One region of the Kitasatospora sp. NPDC008050 genome, then DNA from elsewhere that is predicted to be linked to it. Evidence: riboswitches for the same ligand, from Rfam matches in the RefSeq annotation. Region 1 holds a riboswitch; the other holds the start of a gene.
The links. A riboswitch is a leader RNA that binds a small molecule or an ion and turns the genes downstream of it on or off. The one in region 1 is predicted to bind magnesium.
Positions count from the first base shown of each region.

Region 2: it holds a riboswitch for magnesium, as region 1 does, so the genes downstream of both, ACFZB9_RS20590 (NRAMP family divalent metal transporter) here and ACFZB9_RS30855 (hypothetical protein) in region 1, are expected to answer to the same signal.

Region 1 is NZ_JBIBIJ010000020.1:131,801-139,647, forward strand. It holds gene ACFZB9_RS30830 (TetR/AcrR family transcriptional regulator) at 1-495, shown strand, start outside; gene ACFZB9_RS30835 (winged helix-turn-helix transcriptional regulator) at 453-890, opposite strand; gene ACFZB9_RS30840 (cadmium resistance transporter) at 1,082-1,660, opposite strand; gene ACFZB9_RS30845 (DUF1003 domain-containing protein) at 1,695-3,485, opposite strand; gene ACFZB9_RS30850 (VOC family protein) at 3,805-4,173, opposite strand; gene ACFZB9_RS30855 (hypothetical protein) at 4,280-4,747, opposite strand; M-box (ykoK) riboswitch at 4,988-5,194, opposite strand; M-box (ykoK) riboswitch at 5,416-5,594, shown strand; gene ACFZB9_RS30860 (hypothetical protein) at 5,581-5,715, shown strand; gene ACFZB9_RS30865 (AMP-binding protein) at 5,750-6,307, shown strand; gene ACFZB9_RS30870 (FtsX-like permease family protein) at 6,228-7,847, opposite strand, start outside.
Region 2 is NZ_JBIBIJ010000010.1:8,993-16,839, forward strand. It holds gene ACFZB9_RS20585 (winged helix-turn-helix domain-containing protein) at 88-498, opposite strand; gene ACFZB9_RS20590 (NRAMP family divalent metal transporter) at 795-2,441, opposite strand; M-box (ykoK) riboswitch at 2,736-2,911, opposite strand; gene ACFZB9_RS20595 (MMPL family transporter) at 3,428-5,656, shown strand; gene ACFZB9_RS20600 (hypothetical protein) at 5,976-6,644, opposite strand; gene ACFZB9_RS20605 (DEAD/DEAH box helicase family protein) at 6,650-7,847, opposite strand, start outside.

The sequences.
Region 1 (7,847 bases):
CACACCGTGTCGATGGACGACATCGCCGCAGCCGCGGGCGTGGGCAAGGGCACGCTCTTCCGTCGCTTCGGCGACCGTGCCGGCCTGATCGCCGCGGTGATCGCCTCCCGCCTCGAACCCCTGCGGCAAGCCGTGAGGGAGGCGCGGGACAGGGGCGAGGTCCCACCGCGCCAGCAGGTGAGGGACCTCCTCGACACCGCGCTGCGCTTCAAGATCGAGAACCGTCGTCTGATGTCGGCCGCGGAGGACGCCGGGCTCAGCAGCCCGTACCAGGCCGAGCACTACGGCTGGTGGCACCACAACCTCTGCCTGGCACTGGACCGGGTGCCCGGCGTCCACGGCGCGGACTTCACCGCCCACGCACTGCTGGCCGCCATCCGCGCGGACCTCGTGGCACACCTGATCGACGATCAGAAGACGGAACCCGAAGCCCTGCGCGCCTCGCTGGCGGCCTACCTCGACAACGTCCTCGGCGCCGGTCCGACCGGTGGCTGACGCACCATCGACGGTTCCGTCCCCTGGCTGCTCGGCACGCTCGCGAGGTCGTCGATGTTCTCCTCGACCCAGGTCCGCAGCAGCCGCAGCGGGACAGCCGCGCTGAGGCCGAGGCCGGTCAGGGCGTACTCCACGTGCAGCGGCACCGCAGGGTAGACGGTGCGGTCGACGAGCCCCACGTCCTCCAGGCGCCGCAGGGTCTGGGTGAGCACCTTGGGGCTGACGCCCTGCAGGAGTCGCTGCAGGGCACCGAAGCGCAGCGGGCCCTCTTCCAGGGCTCCGATGGCCAGGGCCGACCACTTGTTCGCCAGCAGGTCCAGCATGGCGCGGCAGGGGCACTGGGCCGCGTAGACGTCGTGGTGTGCGTGCTGCCCGGTCAGGCAGTTGGTGGCCATGGACAAGCTCCTCGCCAGGATACTTCCCCATGGGAAGTTGATTCCGTTGATGGTAACAACCGCTCCGGACGCACCGTCAATCCGTCGATCGGGGTCGACGCGGTACCGGGTGATGACGGACCACCTTCGGTCCGGCTCCGTCACACCACAGGCACCGGAGCGGTATGACGCACGACCGGGTCTGCCACTGGTCAGAGGGTGCGGCTGGCGATCAGGATGAGGACGCCAACGGTGATGAAGACGGCTGGTATGAGCCAGTGGCTGACCCGTCCGAGGCCGGCCACCACCGCCGCGTGGGTTCCCAGCAGCGCTCCGGTGGCGCACCAGAGGCCGATCAGTCCCAGGAAGAGCGCGGTGGCCAGGAGGGAGCCGGCCGTGTGCAGGGTGCGGTACAGGGGCGTGAACACGCTGATGTTGTCGGCGCCGTTGGCGAAGACGATGATCGCGATCCGGGGTGCGGTGGCGGCGACCGCGGGCGGGGTGCCCTGAGGAGCGCCGCGCAGTCGCCACAGTCCGCAGACACCGAAGCCGATCGGGATCAGCCCGAGGAGCCCGACCCATCGGTCGGGCAGGATCCGCAGGCCGGCCGCAGCGAGCAGAGCGAGGCCGAGGACGGCGGCGAACCCGGCGTACTGGCCTGCGACGATCGCGGCGGCGTGCGGGCGGCCGCTGAGGCTGCGGGCCATGAACAGCGCGGTCAGGACGATCAGGTCGTCGATGGTGGTGCCGAGGAAGGCGACAAGGGCGGTGGCGAGCAGGGATCCCGTCATATGTCCGGTCCGCCGATCCTGCTCCGCTGCCCGCTCAACCGGATCGCCCCGCCTCGTCGAGTCCGGCCGCCCGGCTGACGGCTGCCATGGCGGTGGCCTCGTTGCCGTAGCGGCGTTGGGCGCCCAGGCCGAAGAAGCCGCCTTCCTTGTTCGCGTCGGCGACCACCGCGGCGATCTCGGCCAGCAGCGTGCGGAAGTCGGCGAGCTGCGCCGGTGCGGTCCGGGCGACGATCGCGGTGGCGGCGCGGATCGTCTCCAGCGCGGGACCCTGGTAGTCGGCGTACCGGGTGCCGGCCGGCACACCGGTGTCGAAAGTGGAGGCCGCGGTGAGGTCGCGGATGAACCGCCGCGGGTGCGTGATGCTGGTCTCCCGCAGCTTCTTGACCAGTGCGAAGAGCTCCTCGGGGTCGATGACCCCCTCCGCGAGCGCCACCAGCACGCCGGAGGCCATCAGCGCCCGCTGCAGGGTGTCCCACTCGTCGGCGGTGAAGTCCGCCTCGTGCGGGCCGTCCTGCGCGCCGCTGCCGTCGCGCAGGACCTGGAAGCCCGCGCGGGCCAGCACGGCCGGCATGCGCCGCACGGCCTCCAGGTTCGCGAGCCTGGTCCGGTCGGACAGCTGCTCCCAGGGCACCTGATCGTGCTGCGTACGGCCGTCCGCGCCCGGCTCGCGCCCGACCACCGCGGATGGCTGCCCGCCCCTGCGGCTCTCGTGCTCCAGCCGGGCGAGCAATCGCACCTCGTCCTCCTCGAAGGCGAAGTCGAGCGCCGGATTGAAGGTCGGCACCATGAGGCAGCCGATCGTGGCCAGCTGCTCGCCGATCTGCCGCGCCTGGGTTCGGTTGGACTCCTTGACCTCCTCGGGCAGTTCGTCCCAGGGGGTCGGCAGGCCGCCGATGTCCGGGACCTGACCGGGGGTGTCGGCGGCCTGCCCGTCGGCTTCCAGGTCGGCATGGCCATAGGTTTCGTGCATGGCCCGCGCCAGGTGCTCGGTGACCTGGGTGGTGGTGTAGCCGGTGAGGCTGTCGATGACCCGGTCCTGGGCCGTGAGCCGTGCCTTCATCCGTCGGCACTCGTGCAGGATGGCTTCGGCGTCCAGGAAGGTCTGCTCGGAGCGGCGGTCGGCGGCCTGGCTCAGGACGTCCTGACCGACCATGATCACGATCATGAAGATGAGCTGGGCCAGGGTGGAGAGGAACGACATGAAGGCGTACGGGTAGGGGTCGAACCGCTGAACTCGCAGCTGGGCCAGGACGATCCAGACCAGCTGGGTCCCGGCGGCCAGGTAGAAGGCCCACACGGTGCCCAGCCGCTGGGTCAGCCGGGCGGCGATCCGGCCGTTGACGGTCACCGCGTGGTCGATGGCCTGGGGCGGTGGCTGCACCCGGTGCCGCTCGATCCAGGGGTGCGGGCTGGACTCCAGCAGGCTGACCCCGCGGCTGAGCGCCCGGTCGTGCCGGTCGAGATGTCCCTGCAGCTCCGCCACGTGCTCGAAGATCGCCTCGGCGTTCTCGTAGGTCTGCACCGCCCTGCTGTCGGCGGCCGCGCCGAGCACCCGTTGGCCGACCAGGATCACCAGGCACAGGACGAGCTGAACCACGTTGTCCAGGAAGAGCAGGAAGGGGAACGGATAGGGATCGGCCCGGTGCAGCGGGCCCCAGGTCGCCAGCGCCATCCACCCGCCGACGACGACAAGGGCCGCGTACAGCACGGGCATCGAGCCCACCCATCGGGTCAACGCGGCCGCGATGGCACCGTTCACGCCGATCTGCTCGTCGACGACGGTGACCGGTCGCGGCAGATCACTCACTTGGTTGGCGCTGCTCACAATCCTCCTCGGGCAGGTCCGCGCCGGATGCCGAACACGGCAGCAGCCGAGGCCGGTTGCACCAGGATCGTACGGCTGGTGAGGGCGACGAGGATGGGTCCGTCAGCGTGCAACCTATACCAGTGGACTTCCGAGGAGAGGGGTTCCCGGCAGACTCGGCCCTGACACCCGAGAATGTCTGTACGAAAGCTGACGGACAGTCAACTGGCCATCATGGAGCGGGAGAGGCGCCGTCACTGGACAACCGGACGGGGAAACGGCCCGGTGCGCCCCCGTCCGGCCGGCCGGCAGGTTCGCTCACCGCGCTTGCGCGGCGAGCTCAGGGAGCTGGTTCGAGGAACTCGAGCAGGTTGCCGACCGGGTCGTGGCTGTAGAACCGGCGGCCCGGCGGCAGGCTGTCGTCCCAGACCACGGGCGCGCCGTGGGCGGCGACGCGCTCGGCGAAGGCGTCGATGCCGCTCACTCGCAGACCGGGGTGGGCCTTGGTGGTGGGGCGGAAGCGGCCCTCGATGCCGAGGTAGAGCATGATGCGGCCTTCGTCGGCGGCGAACCAGCAGCCGCCACGGTCGGCGAGCTGGGGCGGCTTGGGGATCTCGGTCATGCCGAGCGCGCCGGTGTAGAAGGCGCGCAACTCGTTCTCGCTGCCGGGCGGTGCGGTGAGCTGGACGTGGTCGAGTGCGGTGAGCACGGGCGTGCCGCCTCTCGGGTTGACGGGCATGATGGACCGGTTGTTGTGGCAGGTGGCGCCGTTCGGTGCGGTGCGGCTGGGCGGCCAAAGGGCTTCGGCGGTGGGTTCAGGTACGCGGAGGCATCGTGCCGGGTCCGTCCGGGCCGGAGCGCTCGGCGTGTTCGGCGATGCGGCTGGTCGCCACGGTGGGCAGGTCGAGGTGCCGGCCGAGCCACTCGGGGCGGTGGCCCTGGAGGGTCAGCAGGTAGGCGGTGTGGACCCGGGCGTCGTAGGCGACTTCGGGTGACGTCGTGGTGGCGAAGTCGCGGGCGTCCAGGAGGTACAGCCGAGAGATTCCGTCGTCCAGCGTCAGGCGCAGGCAGCCGCGCGCCGCCGGCCCGGGCCGGCGACCGGCCTCCGTCGCTTCCGCGGCAAGCGTCGCGCGCGCGGTCGGGGTCGCTGCGGGAGCGGCAGCGCGGCGGCGGACCGTCTGCAGCAGGCGGGACAGCTTCCGGCCGGCCGGAGTGACGGTGATCGGCGCAGTGGCGGTGGTGTGCGGGCGACGGGTGGTCGGGGCGAACGCCAACATGGTCATGTGAACCTCCGTAGGCACCAAGGCTGTTGGAGGGCGCGCGCGATGTTCGGCGGGCCGGGGAGCGGCCGTGCGGGAACGGGTCAGCGCGTGCCGGAACGGGACGAGGAGAGGTGGATGTGGGGCCGTTTGTGACCCGGACTACTGCAATCTGCATCCATGTCTCTCGCCTCCTTCCGGCCGGGGGCGCACATCGTGTGCGCCGTGTCGACACGGCAAGGAGCGGACCGGTCCCGATGGACCGGTACACCCCAACTCGTCAGAGCTTTGGCACTTCACGGCGTGATCCCGCGGCTCCCCCAGCCTTCGGCCGGGAGGTGCCCCCATGCGCGGGAAGCCACTTGGGATCAACCCTTAGGTCGGGAAGATCTGTCCTGATCCGGAGCGTCTCTCGACGGGTGGGATCAGTGGCCTGTGTCCGTGAAGACGCCTCACCGAACGAGGTGCCCTCGCAAAACCATCACCGACTATAGGCCGCCCACGGGCAGGTGGCGCAACCCTCCGCGGACAGATCCTGGCGACCTCTTGGCGGCCGGGGCGACTTCTGACGGGCGCAGTTGTCCGAGTGGAGCAGGCGCATGATTGGCTAAGTTGCGTCTGGTTTGCACCTGCGAATGAAAGGTGAAGGTCAGGCTTGACAGCCTGTCAGCGGTGTGCGCCATACTGGCGGCGCGACACCTCGTTCGGTGAGGCGTCTGCACGGATACAGGCCACTGACCCGACGACGTCGAGAGACGCCCAGGGTCAGGACAGGTCTCCTCGGATTAAGGGGTGACCCCAAGTGGCTTCCCGCCCAAGGTGGGTGGGGATACGCCGTGCAGTGCCGAAACTCTTACGTGAGGGGTGTCGTCCAAGAGCAGCTGTGGCCGAGCCCGGTTTCGCGCTGCCCATGGGTGCTGACCCTGCGCGGCTACCTGCTGATCGCCGTGATCCTGGTGATCGTGAAGGTCGTCCAGATGTACACCGGCTGACGCGTGCGGGCCGGGGCGCGGCGGGGAGTTCCTGATCACCTACCGTGAACTGGACCTGGTGAGCGACCACCTCGCCGCGGAGCTGGCCCGCCACCACGTCCCGCCCGGCACGCTGGTCGGCTTACGGCTCGACCACGGGTGGCTGGCGATCGTCGGCGCGCTGGCACTCTCGAAGCGCGGCTGCGACTACCTCCTGATCGACCCGCGTGACACCGAAGCCCGCTGGCGGGACAGCGCGGCCGGAGCCCGCATCCGCCATGTCCTCGCCCACACCGACGAGGACGGATTCACCGTTGGGACCGTCCCCGCCGCACCCGGCTCGGCACCGTCGAGGCGGGGCTCGGAACGTAGTGCTGAGGCTGGACCGGTGCGGCGTGCGGGCCGTGCTGGTCAATGTACGCGGCGGCGGGCCGCAGAGGTGCGGGCGGACGCGCCCGCCGTGCGGTCATCGGAAACTCCCTCCGGCCTGCGAAAAGCCCAACCACAGACGTATCGGCCCTGGTGGCAGTGTGCTATTCGCGGATGCCTGCGGCTTCGATTGGTCGTTGGCGGGTCGCTCGTGCGGTTGCTTGTGCTGCGCTGGCCAGGGTGACGAGGGCACAGAGTGCGATGGTCTCGCTGATCTGGGTCCAGGGGATCACCGTTGGTGCGCTGGTGATGAGTTTGTTGAGTGAGATGTGCTGGGTCAGTGCGGCGAGTGCGGTCGCGATGGCGGCGAGGAGGGTGCCGACGATGACGGCGATGGCTGATTCGACTGTGGCGATCTTGACGATCTGGGTGCGTGTGGTGCCGACGAGGCCGAGGAGGGCGAATTCGCGGCGTCGTCCGGTCGTGGCCATGATCAGGGTGTTGGCGACGGCGATCAGGGCGTAGGCCAGGGCGATGCCGAGGATGATGACGGCGGCGTTGTCGCTCTGTTCGGCGGCGTGGGCGCGTTGGGTTTCGAGGTAGGTGTCGTAGGTGACGAGGTGTGCGCCGGTGTCGGCGAGGGCCTGGTTGACCGCGGCCGTTTGTTGTTGGTCGAGGGGTTGGCCGGTGCCGGCCTGGGCGTCGAGGTAGACGCGGGTGGGTGTCATCGCGCCGGTGAGTGATGCGGACAGGTAGGTGTCGTCGCCGCTCAGGCCGCGGGCGACGATGGCGGCGATGACGCAGGTCACGCGTGTGCCGTTCGGCAGGAGGGTGACCACTTGGTCGCCGGCGGCCAGGTCGTCGGACTGGGCGGCGTGTTCGTCGATGATCAGGAAGTTGTCGGGCAGGTTGGTGAGCGAGCCCGAGATGACGGGTGGGGTGACGGTGGTGCCGAGGGCGGTCGCGGGCAGGGCGTTGGTGCTCAGTGAGTCGATCTGGTCGCCCTTGGTGGTGCCGATGCGGATGTTCATCGAGGTGGTGGGGGTGACGCGGATGCCGGGGACGGCGGTGAGTTCGTCCAGGGTTCGGACGTCGATGCCGGGGCCCGCGGGCACGACGACGTCGGCGGCGTGGATTTCCTGCTGCTGGCGGGTCAGTTGCACGGCGTCGCCGGTTTTCTGCATGGTCAGCAGAGTGGCGACCAGGCCGACGGCCACCACGATGGGGGCGACGGTTGCGGCGGTGCGCCGGCGGGAGGTGAGGATGTTCTCGCGCACCAGGAGCGGGCCGGCCTTGGCCGAGCCGCGGAGCGGGGCGATCAGCAGGCGGGTGACGGGGCGCAGCAGGATCGGTGCGAGGAGGGTGACGGCGCCGACGTAGAGGACCGGGACCATCTCGTATTTGCGGACGCTGGCCGCGAGGTAGGGCTCGGTTCGGCTGATGACGGTGCCGGCGACGACGGCGCCGATCAGCATGGCGGCGCCGAGGAGCCAGCGGATGGGGGTCATGACGCGGCGCTCGACCGCGTCTTCGCGCAGGACCTCGATCGGTTTGACGAGGGAGACGCGCACGAGGGTGGCGGCGGAGCCGGCCAGGGCGGCGGCCACGCCGATGAGGAAGGAGATCAGCAGGGGCAGGGGGTTGAGGGGGATGGTGAACCAGGACGGGGCGACGTCGTGGTCGAGCATCCAGGAGCGCAGGGGCATGGCGCACAGCGGGGCGAGGATGCAGCCGGCGATCGCGGCGGCCAGGCCGATCAGCAGGGCTTCGCCGAGGACCATGCG
Region 2 (7,847 bases), on a different contig from region 1:
TCCTCGGGTGTCAGCGGCGGTGCCGCAAGGAACGGCGGTGCCGCAAGGGATGGCAGTGCCGCAGGGAACGGCGGAGCCGCAAGGAATTCAGCACGGCCCGAGCGTCGGGTCGAACTTGTAGCCGATCTGCCGGACGGTGCTGATGGTGGCGCGGTGGGCCGGGCCGAGCTTGCGGCGGATCCGGGCCACGTGCGTGCTCACCGTACGGGTGTCGCCCAGGTTCGGGCGGCCCCAGACGGCCTCCATCAGCTGGCTGCGGGACATCACCCGCCTCGGCTGCGCCATCAGGTGCGCGAGCAGCTCGAACTCCAGGAAGGTGAGGTCGAGTTCGCGACCGTCGACGGTGGCGGTGCGCTGGTCGATGTCGACCACCACGCCCACCGCCGTGAGGCGGCGGGTGGGCGCCTCGATCACCGCGACCGCACTGGCCGCGGGCGCGGGCAGGGCAGTGGGTTTGTCGGAGAAGACCAGCTGGAGTCGGGGGTAGCGCAGAGGCATGAGTTTCCCTCCCTCTCGGGCGTGGCGGGTTTGGCGGGTCCAGCCGCTCCGACCGCTCGGTTCGCGGCACGGGGCTGTCGAGCACACGCGGGCATGGCGAAGCCGACGGCTCGCGCCGGCGGCTCGCGCTCGGTGCATGCGTCTGGTGCGTCTTGTGTGTCTGCGCGTCTGTGTGTCTGTGCGTCTGCGCGTCTGTGCGTCTGTGCGTCCGCTGACGCGAGTTCGGTGCCGAGGCGGCAGGCACCGGGAGGGGCAGCCGTTGCGCGGCCCCTCCCACCCCCGAAGGGGCTTCGGCGTCAGTGGCCGAGGGCGGTCTGGACGAGCTTGATGACGACCAGGATCATCGCGATCAGCAGGTAGGTGCGCAGGGCGCCCATGCCGATCTTGCGGCCGGTGGACATCACCGGGCGGGTGAGGGTCTCCAGCGGCGGCATCCGCCAGTCGTCGCGGCCGGTGCGGTCGATCGGGTCCTCGGCCGTGGCGGTACGGCGGCGGGTGAAGGCGAAGCCCGCGGCGAGCACGCCCACCACGCCGCAGCCGGCCATGATGTCCAGGATCGCCTGCGAGGAGATGTCCGGGAAGAGCACCGAGGCGGTCAGGATGATCGACAGCGTCACCAGCACACCGACCACCGCGGAGGTGAAGGCGTTGGTCTTGGGCCCGTTCGACCACGGCCCCAGCACCTGCTTGTCGTTGCACAGCAGCAGCAGGAAGACGGAGGCGGACGGCAGCAGCACCCCGGCCAGCACCTGCACACCCTGCGTCAGCAGACCCAGCGTGTGGTCGTCGGCCACCAGCACGATCGCCGCGGCGGCCGCCACGATCCCCGCGTAGATCGCGTAGAAGCCCTTCGCGCCACCCACACCGCGGTGCAGCGAGTGCTTCATCCCGAACACGTCACCGATCGCGTACGCCGTGGAGAGCGAGACCGCGAACGCGCCGATGATCGAGGCGTCCAGCAGGGCGATCGCGAACAGCACGCCGACCAGCTTGCCGCTGTGGTCCGCCAGCCCCTTGGCCACCGCACCCGCGTCGCTGAAGTTGCCGAACCCGTCGGTGCCCGCGAACGCCGCCGCCGTGAAGCCCATCATCGCCGCCGCGCCCACGATCACGATGACGATGCCGATCCACAGGTCGACCTTCTCGTACTTCATGAACCGCGGCGTGATCCGCTTGTCGATCACGTACGACTGCTGGAAGAACAGCTGCCACGGCGCCACCGTCGTGCCCACGATCGAGATGATCAGCAGCATCACCGTGGCCAACTGCCCCGTACCGCCAGGCATGTTGGGCACCACGAAGTCGTGCGCCATCTGCGAGGTCTTCGGGTGCACCAGGAAGTAGATCGGGATCAGCAGCAGCGAACCCGCGCACAGCGCCACCGCGATCCGCTCGAAGCGCTGGAACGAGCCGGTGAACGCCGAGGCGATGATGATCGCCGCCGCCAGCACCACCGAACCCGCCTTCGGCAGCCCCAAGTACCCTGCCGCCAAGGTGATTCCGATGAACTCGGTGACCAGCGTCAACGCGTTCAGCAGGAACAGGTCGATCACACTGAACGCGCCCCAGAACTTCCCGAAGCGCTCCAGGATCAGCCGCGCGTGACCAACCCCCGTCACCGCGCCCAGCCGCAGCACCATCTCCTGGTTCACGTACAGCACCGGAACCAGCAGCAGCAGCGTCCACAGCAGGCTCGTGCCGTAGTTCTGCCCCGCGTTGCCGTAGGTCGAGAACGCGCCGGCGTCGTTGTCGCCGACCATGACGATCAGGCCCGGTCCGACGATCGCCAGCAGCGTCTTCAGCTTCGCCGACAGCCCCGTGCGCGGCGCCGTGTCGTCCAGCTTGATCGTGCCCAACGCGCCCTTGATGTCGCCCAGATGGGCCTCGTCCAGCACCGCCGTGCGCGGCGTCGGGACCTTGGTGTCGTCGATCGTGGTGGTCATGATGAACCTCCCTCAACCCCCTGCATTCATGGGGGAGTTCGGTGGCACGCAGCAGCCGTCCTCGCTACGAACAGGTTCCGGGCATGGCAAAGCCGGGAGGCGTCGAAGATCAGCGCAAAGAGCGCGTAGCGAAGGTGGTTACCGCGAGCCGAAGAAGTACGAGGACAAGCGGGGGTAGGGGCAACTATGGCCCGGACTACTGCAATCCATGTCTCTCGCCTCCTTCCGGCCGGTGTGCGCGTGGACCGCTGCACAAAACGACACGGCAAGGAGCTCGCCGATCCTGGTAAGACCGGCTCACCCCAACTCGTCAGAGCTTTGGCACTTCACGGCGTGATCCAGCTCGCGAGCCGGAAGCCACTTGGGATCAACCCTTAGGTCGGGAAGATCTGTCCTGATCCGGAGCGTCTCTCGACGGTTGGGATCAGTGGCCTGTGTCCGTGAAGACGCCTCACCGAACGAGGTGCCTTGCTAAACCTTGACTAGCTTAGACCCAGTCGGACCTTACGCTTGCCGTATTTACTAAACCTTGACCTAGCCGACCGTGACACCGCCCACACAGCTCACACGGCCCACACCACGCTCAGGCGCCCGGCGCACACCGCCCTCAAGCGCCCGGCGGCAGCGAGCCGGGCCCCTGCGGGCCACTGCGCCGGGCGTGCTCGGCGATGTGCCGCACGGCGCAGGCCGCGCAGCAGTCGGGGAGTCCGAGCGGTGGTCGACGTCAGGCTGGTCATAGGCCAACCTCCTTGCACTCAAGGTCAGTTGTGGGGCGCATGACACCAGGAGGAGAGCGCCGGTCGGCAGACCCTGGCCACGACAGGACCCGTTTTTGAACTCGCGAGCCCGCGCACCGAGCGCCCCACCGGTCGGCCCTGCGCCCGACGACCCGGTTGGGCGTATGTCGCACGGATGGCCGTCCACAGTGGCGACATACCGTCAGAAAAGCATCCTTCCACCCTCCCTCAGCGCCCAGGAGCACCCCCATGGCCACGCCGGACGAGAACCGCAGCAGCCCGCGGACCACGGCGGCCGAGCCCGGCGGGCTGCACGGCCTCGGCCGCTGGTGCGCCCGGCACTGGGTGCTGGTGCTGATCGGCTGGCTCATCCTGCTCGGCGTCCTGCACGGACTGCAGAACACCGTCGGCGGCACCTACTCCGACGACTTCTCGCTGCCCGGCGTCCAGTCGCACACCGGCCAGCAGCTGCTCGCCGCGCACGCCCCCGGTGCCGGCGGGATCGGCGCGCAGATCGTGCTGCGCGACGCCGCCGGCCCGCTGACCGGCGTCTCGGGCCAGCTCGGCCAGAGCGTCACCGCCCTGCAGCAACTGCCGCACGTGCTCTCGGTGCAGAACCCGCTGCCCGCCCCCGGCGCCCCGCCCACCGGCGCGCTCTCCTCCGACGGCACCATCGGCTACCTGACCGTCCGCTTCGACACCAACCCCACCACCTTCGGCACCGACTACCTGCACGGCGTGGACGACGCGGTGGCGCCCCTGCGCGCGGCCGGCGTGCAGGTCGAGTACGGCGGCCCGCTCGGCGAGTTGGCCCGCCCCCACGCCAAGGACCTGACCAGCGAGGCGATCGGCTTCGCGGTGGCCGTGGTGGTGCTGCTGATCGGCTTCGGCAGCGTGGTCGCCGCCGGGCTGCCCCTGGTCACCGCGCTGATCGCGGTGATCGTCGGGCTGAGCTGCCTGAGCCTGCTGGCGATCGCCTTCACCTTCGCCACCGTCTCGCCCACCCTGGCCACCATGATCGGGCTCGGCGTCGGCATCGACTACGCGCTCTTCCTGATCACCCGGCACCGCCAGCTGCTGATGGACGGGGCGGACCCGGTGACGGCCACCGGAAAGGCGGTGGCCACCAGCGGGCGGGCGGTGATCGTCTCGGGCTGCACCGTGGCGATCGCGCTGGCCGGACTCTCCGTCTCCCGGGTCAGCTTCATCGGCAAGCTCGGGGTGGCCGCGATGGTCACCGTGGCCACCGCCGTCCTCGGCGCGATCACCCTGGTCCCGGCCCTGCTCGGCCTGCTCGGCCGCCGGATCGACCGCTGGCGGGTGCGCACCCCCGTCGCCGAGGGCAGCACCGCCACCGACGGGACCGGCCAGTCGGCGCACGGCGCCTGGCACAACTACGCCCGGCGCGTCGAGCGGCGCCCCTGGTGGTTCCTGGCCGGCGGGGTGGTGGTGATCGGCGTGCTGGCCATCCCGCTCTTCTCCATCCGGCTCGGCCACATCGACGACGGCGCCGACCCGACCGGCTTCACCGACCGGCGCGCCTTCGACCTGATCACCCAGGGCTTCGGCCCCGGCGTCAACGGCCCGCTGACCATCGTGGTCGACCAGAGCGTCGTCCCCGCGGGCGACCGCGCCGCCCTGGCCGGCAACCTCCAGCACGCGCTCACCGGCGTCCCCGGCGCGGCCACCATCTCCCCCCTGCAACCCACCCCCGACGACGACGTCCTGATCGCCACCGCCATCTCCACCGGCGCCCCCCAGGACGCCGTCACCACCCACCTCTTCAACCACCTGCGCGACACCGCCCTCCCCCAGGGCACCACCGGCACCGCCGCCAAGAGCTACCTGACCGGCACCACCGCCGCCCAGCTCGACTTCCTGGAACTGGTCTCCGCCCGCCTGCCGCTGATCATCGCGGTGGTGGTCGGCCTCGCCTTCCTGATCATCCTCGCGGTCTTCCGCGGCCTGCTGGTCGCCCTCAAGGCCGCCGTGCTCAACCTGCTCTCCATCGCGGCCTCCTACGGCGTGGTGGTCGCGGTCTTCCAGTGGGGCTGGGGCGGCCCCGCCCTCGGCGTGGCCGGCAAGGTGCCGATCGAGAGCTACGTGCCGATGATGATGTTCGCCATCGTCTTCGGCCTGAGCATGGACTACGAGGTCTTCCTGCTCTCCCGCGTCCACGAGTCCTGGCTCCGCACCGACGACAGCCGCGGCAGCGTCGCCCACGGCCTGGAGATCACCGCCCGCGTCATCAGCTGCGCCGCCCTCATCATGGTCAGCGTCTTCGCCGCCTTCATCCTCAGCGACAACATCGTCGTCAAGATGCTCGGCCTGGGCCTGGCCGTCAGCGTCCTCGTCGACGCCACCGTCGTCCGCCTCCTCCTCGTCCCCGCCGTCCTCACCCTCCTCGGCCGCCACGCCTGGTGGCTCCCCCACTGGCTCGACCGCCTCCTCCCCCACCTCAACGTCGAGGGCGAGTGACCCCCCACCGCTCAAGACCCCTGGCGAATGCAAAGGCCCAGCCCATCAACGAGATGACCTGGGCTTTCACTGAGCCGCCTATGGGATTCGAACCCATGACCTACGCATTACGAGAACATGAGGATTCGTGACGGCCGGCACCGCCTCATGCTGCACCGTACCGTTTTTCCTGATCAGAGCACATGCAACTCGTTGACCCGTTCCACCCTGTGTTACCTCGTCCAAAGGCGTCCGGCCGCACACCGGCCGCACATGGCCCCAACTGGACACATCAGCCGGGCTAGCAGGGCCTTTGCAGGCTCCGCAAAGCGCGTCACGTCTACCGCTCAGGCAAGTTGATGAGGGTGGGCTGCGATTGACTCTGGCCACCGCCTGTTACTCGAAGATAGTCAGGATTCGGGACAATCTCGCGATGGAGGTACCGGAGGTCCGCGCCACAACGCAGGGCGAGTCGCTCCTGGCGCACGCGCTCGGCTGTCGAGACGGTCTCGCCATTGCGGGTCGTGACGACGATCGCGGGTCGCTCCACCGAGTCGACGGCTTCATTCAGTGCGGCCCAGACAAGGTCACGGAAGGTTCCGGCACGGCCCCAGCAGACGTACCGCGCGGCGTCACCGGCGACGGCGTAGCAGTGGTTCGGCTTCTCTCCAACCGAATCGGGCTTCATCGCCCAGCCACTCCCACACGCCGCCCGAACAATTTCCTCCGGCCCTTGGAATCGATTTACCGCATAACGGACGTAGTTCCCAATTCCCTCCTGGGCTCGGGCGTACTCCTTCATGGGGACGTCCTTGATCCAGACCCTGGCGTCCTTCTCCGGTCCGTAGGAGAGCAGGACGCCGCCGACCTTGGGATCCTCGATCCACTTCCGATACTGGTTGGTCTTGTCAGCGTTACTCAAGAACTCCCAGTCCAGGTCATTGGCCTGCTGGTAGATCTCAATGAGGAGGCGTTCACGGATAGGCGCAGGCAGCTGCTGCAAGGACACGGTCGCTACTCCTGTGGGGCGAGGGCGGCAGGGAACTGGAGTCGGTGCTCGTCGTACGCGGTCTCGAGGCTGGCAGCGTCCTTGATCCACTCGTCCATGAGGGTGGCCACCTTCTGGTCGCTGAAGTCGATGTTCGACGGGGTAAACCTGGCCAGGGTCTCGATTTCACCATCGCCGTCAAGGGCGCGCTTGAGCTTGAGCGCGGCAGCAATGCGGCGGAGGTCGCTTACGAAGTCCAACACCGTGACCCGGTTCTTTCCCTCGCGCAAGCGGAGCCCTCGCCCGAGCTGCTGAACGAAGATCCGCCGGGAGTGAGTAACTCGTGCGAAGCAGAGGATGTTCACGTCCGGCACATCAACGCCCTCGTTGAGGATGTCGACCGCTGTCAGAATAGGTACCTCGCCTGAGCGGAAGGCAAGTAGGCGGTTCTGCCGCTCCCTCTTAGCGAGTCCGGCGTGGATGGCGAGGGCGCCGGACCAGAGGGGGGTGCGCCGCAGCATGTCGGCGAGCCGCTCAGTATGTTCGATAGTGCGGCAGAAAACGATAGCCCGGGGGTTGAGCGTGGTGGCCCATGTGGCGGCGAGCTCGTCGCGGACGGCTTCGTCTCGCTGCGGCAGGAAGAGCTTCGCGTTGAGTTCGGCCAATCCATACGAGTGGCTGCTGGCCTCACGAACGATATCCCAGTCGATGTCGTCGACGAACAGGCGGTAGTCGACCTGAGCAAGGTAGCCACGCCGCATTCCCTCCTCGATCCCCAACCTGAAGCTGGGGGCGCCGAGCTGATGGGTGATGTCGTGCTTGTCGCCGCGCCATGGGGTCGCGGTGACGCCCAGTTGGCGAGCCGAGTTCAGGTGTTCCAGCAACTCGCCGTACTGGCCTCCTTCGCCAAGGTGGTGGGCTTCGTCGATCACGACGAGGTCTGGGCGGTAGCCGAAGCGCGCGGCGGACAGCGCCGAAGTGACTGTCGCGCACGTGAGTCCTGAGAGGTCATCAGGGCGCGTGTCCCCGGTGAGGAGCCGCGTTGGGACCTCTTTAGGCAGGTGGCGCCAGAGCGCCCGCTCCAGTTGCTGGACGAGGTCCTTTGCGTGCGCGACGACCAGGACTTGGCCTTGGGGGCCGCGTCGCAGATGCTCCGCGATCACCTCACCGCCGACGACGGTCTTGCCCAGCCCGGTAGCCAAGACGAGCAACGCGCGGCCCGAG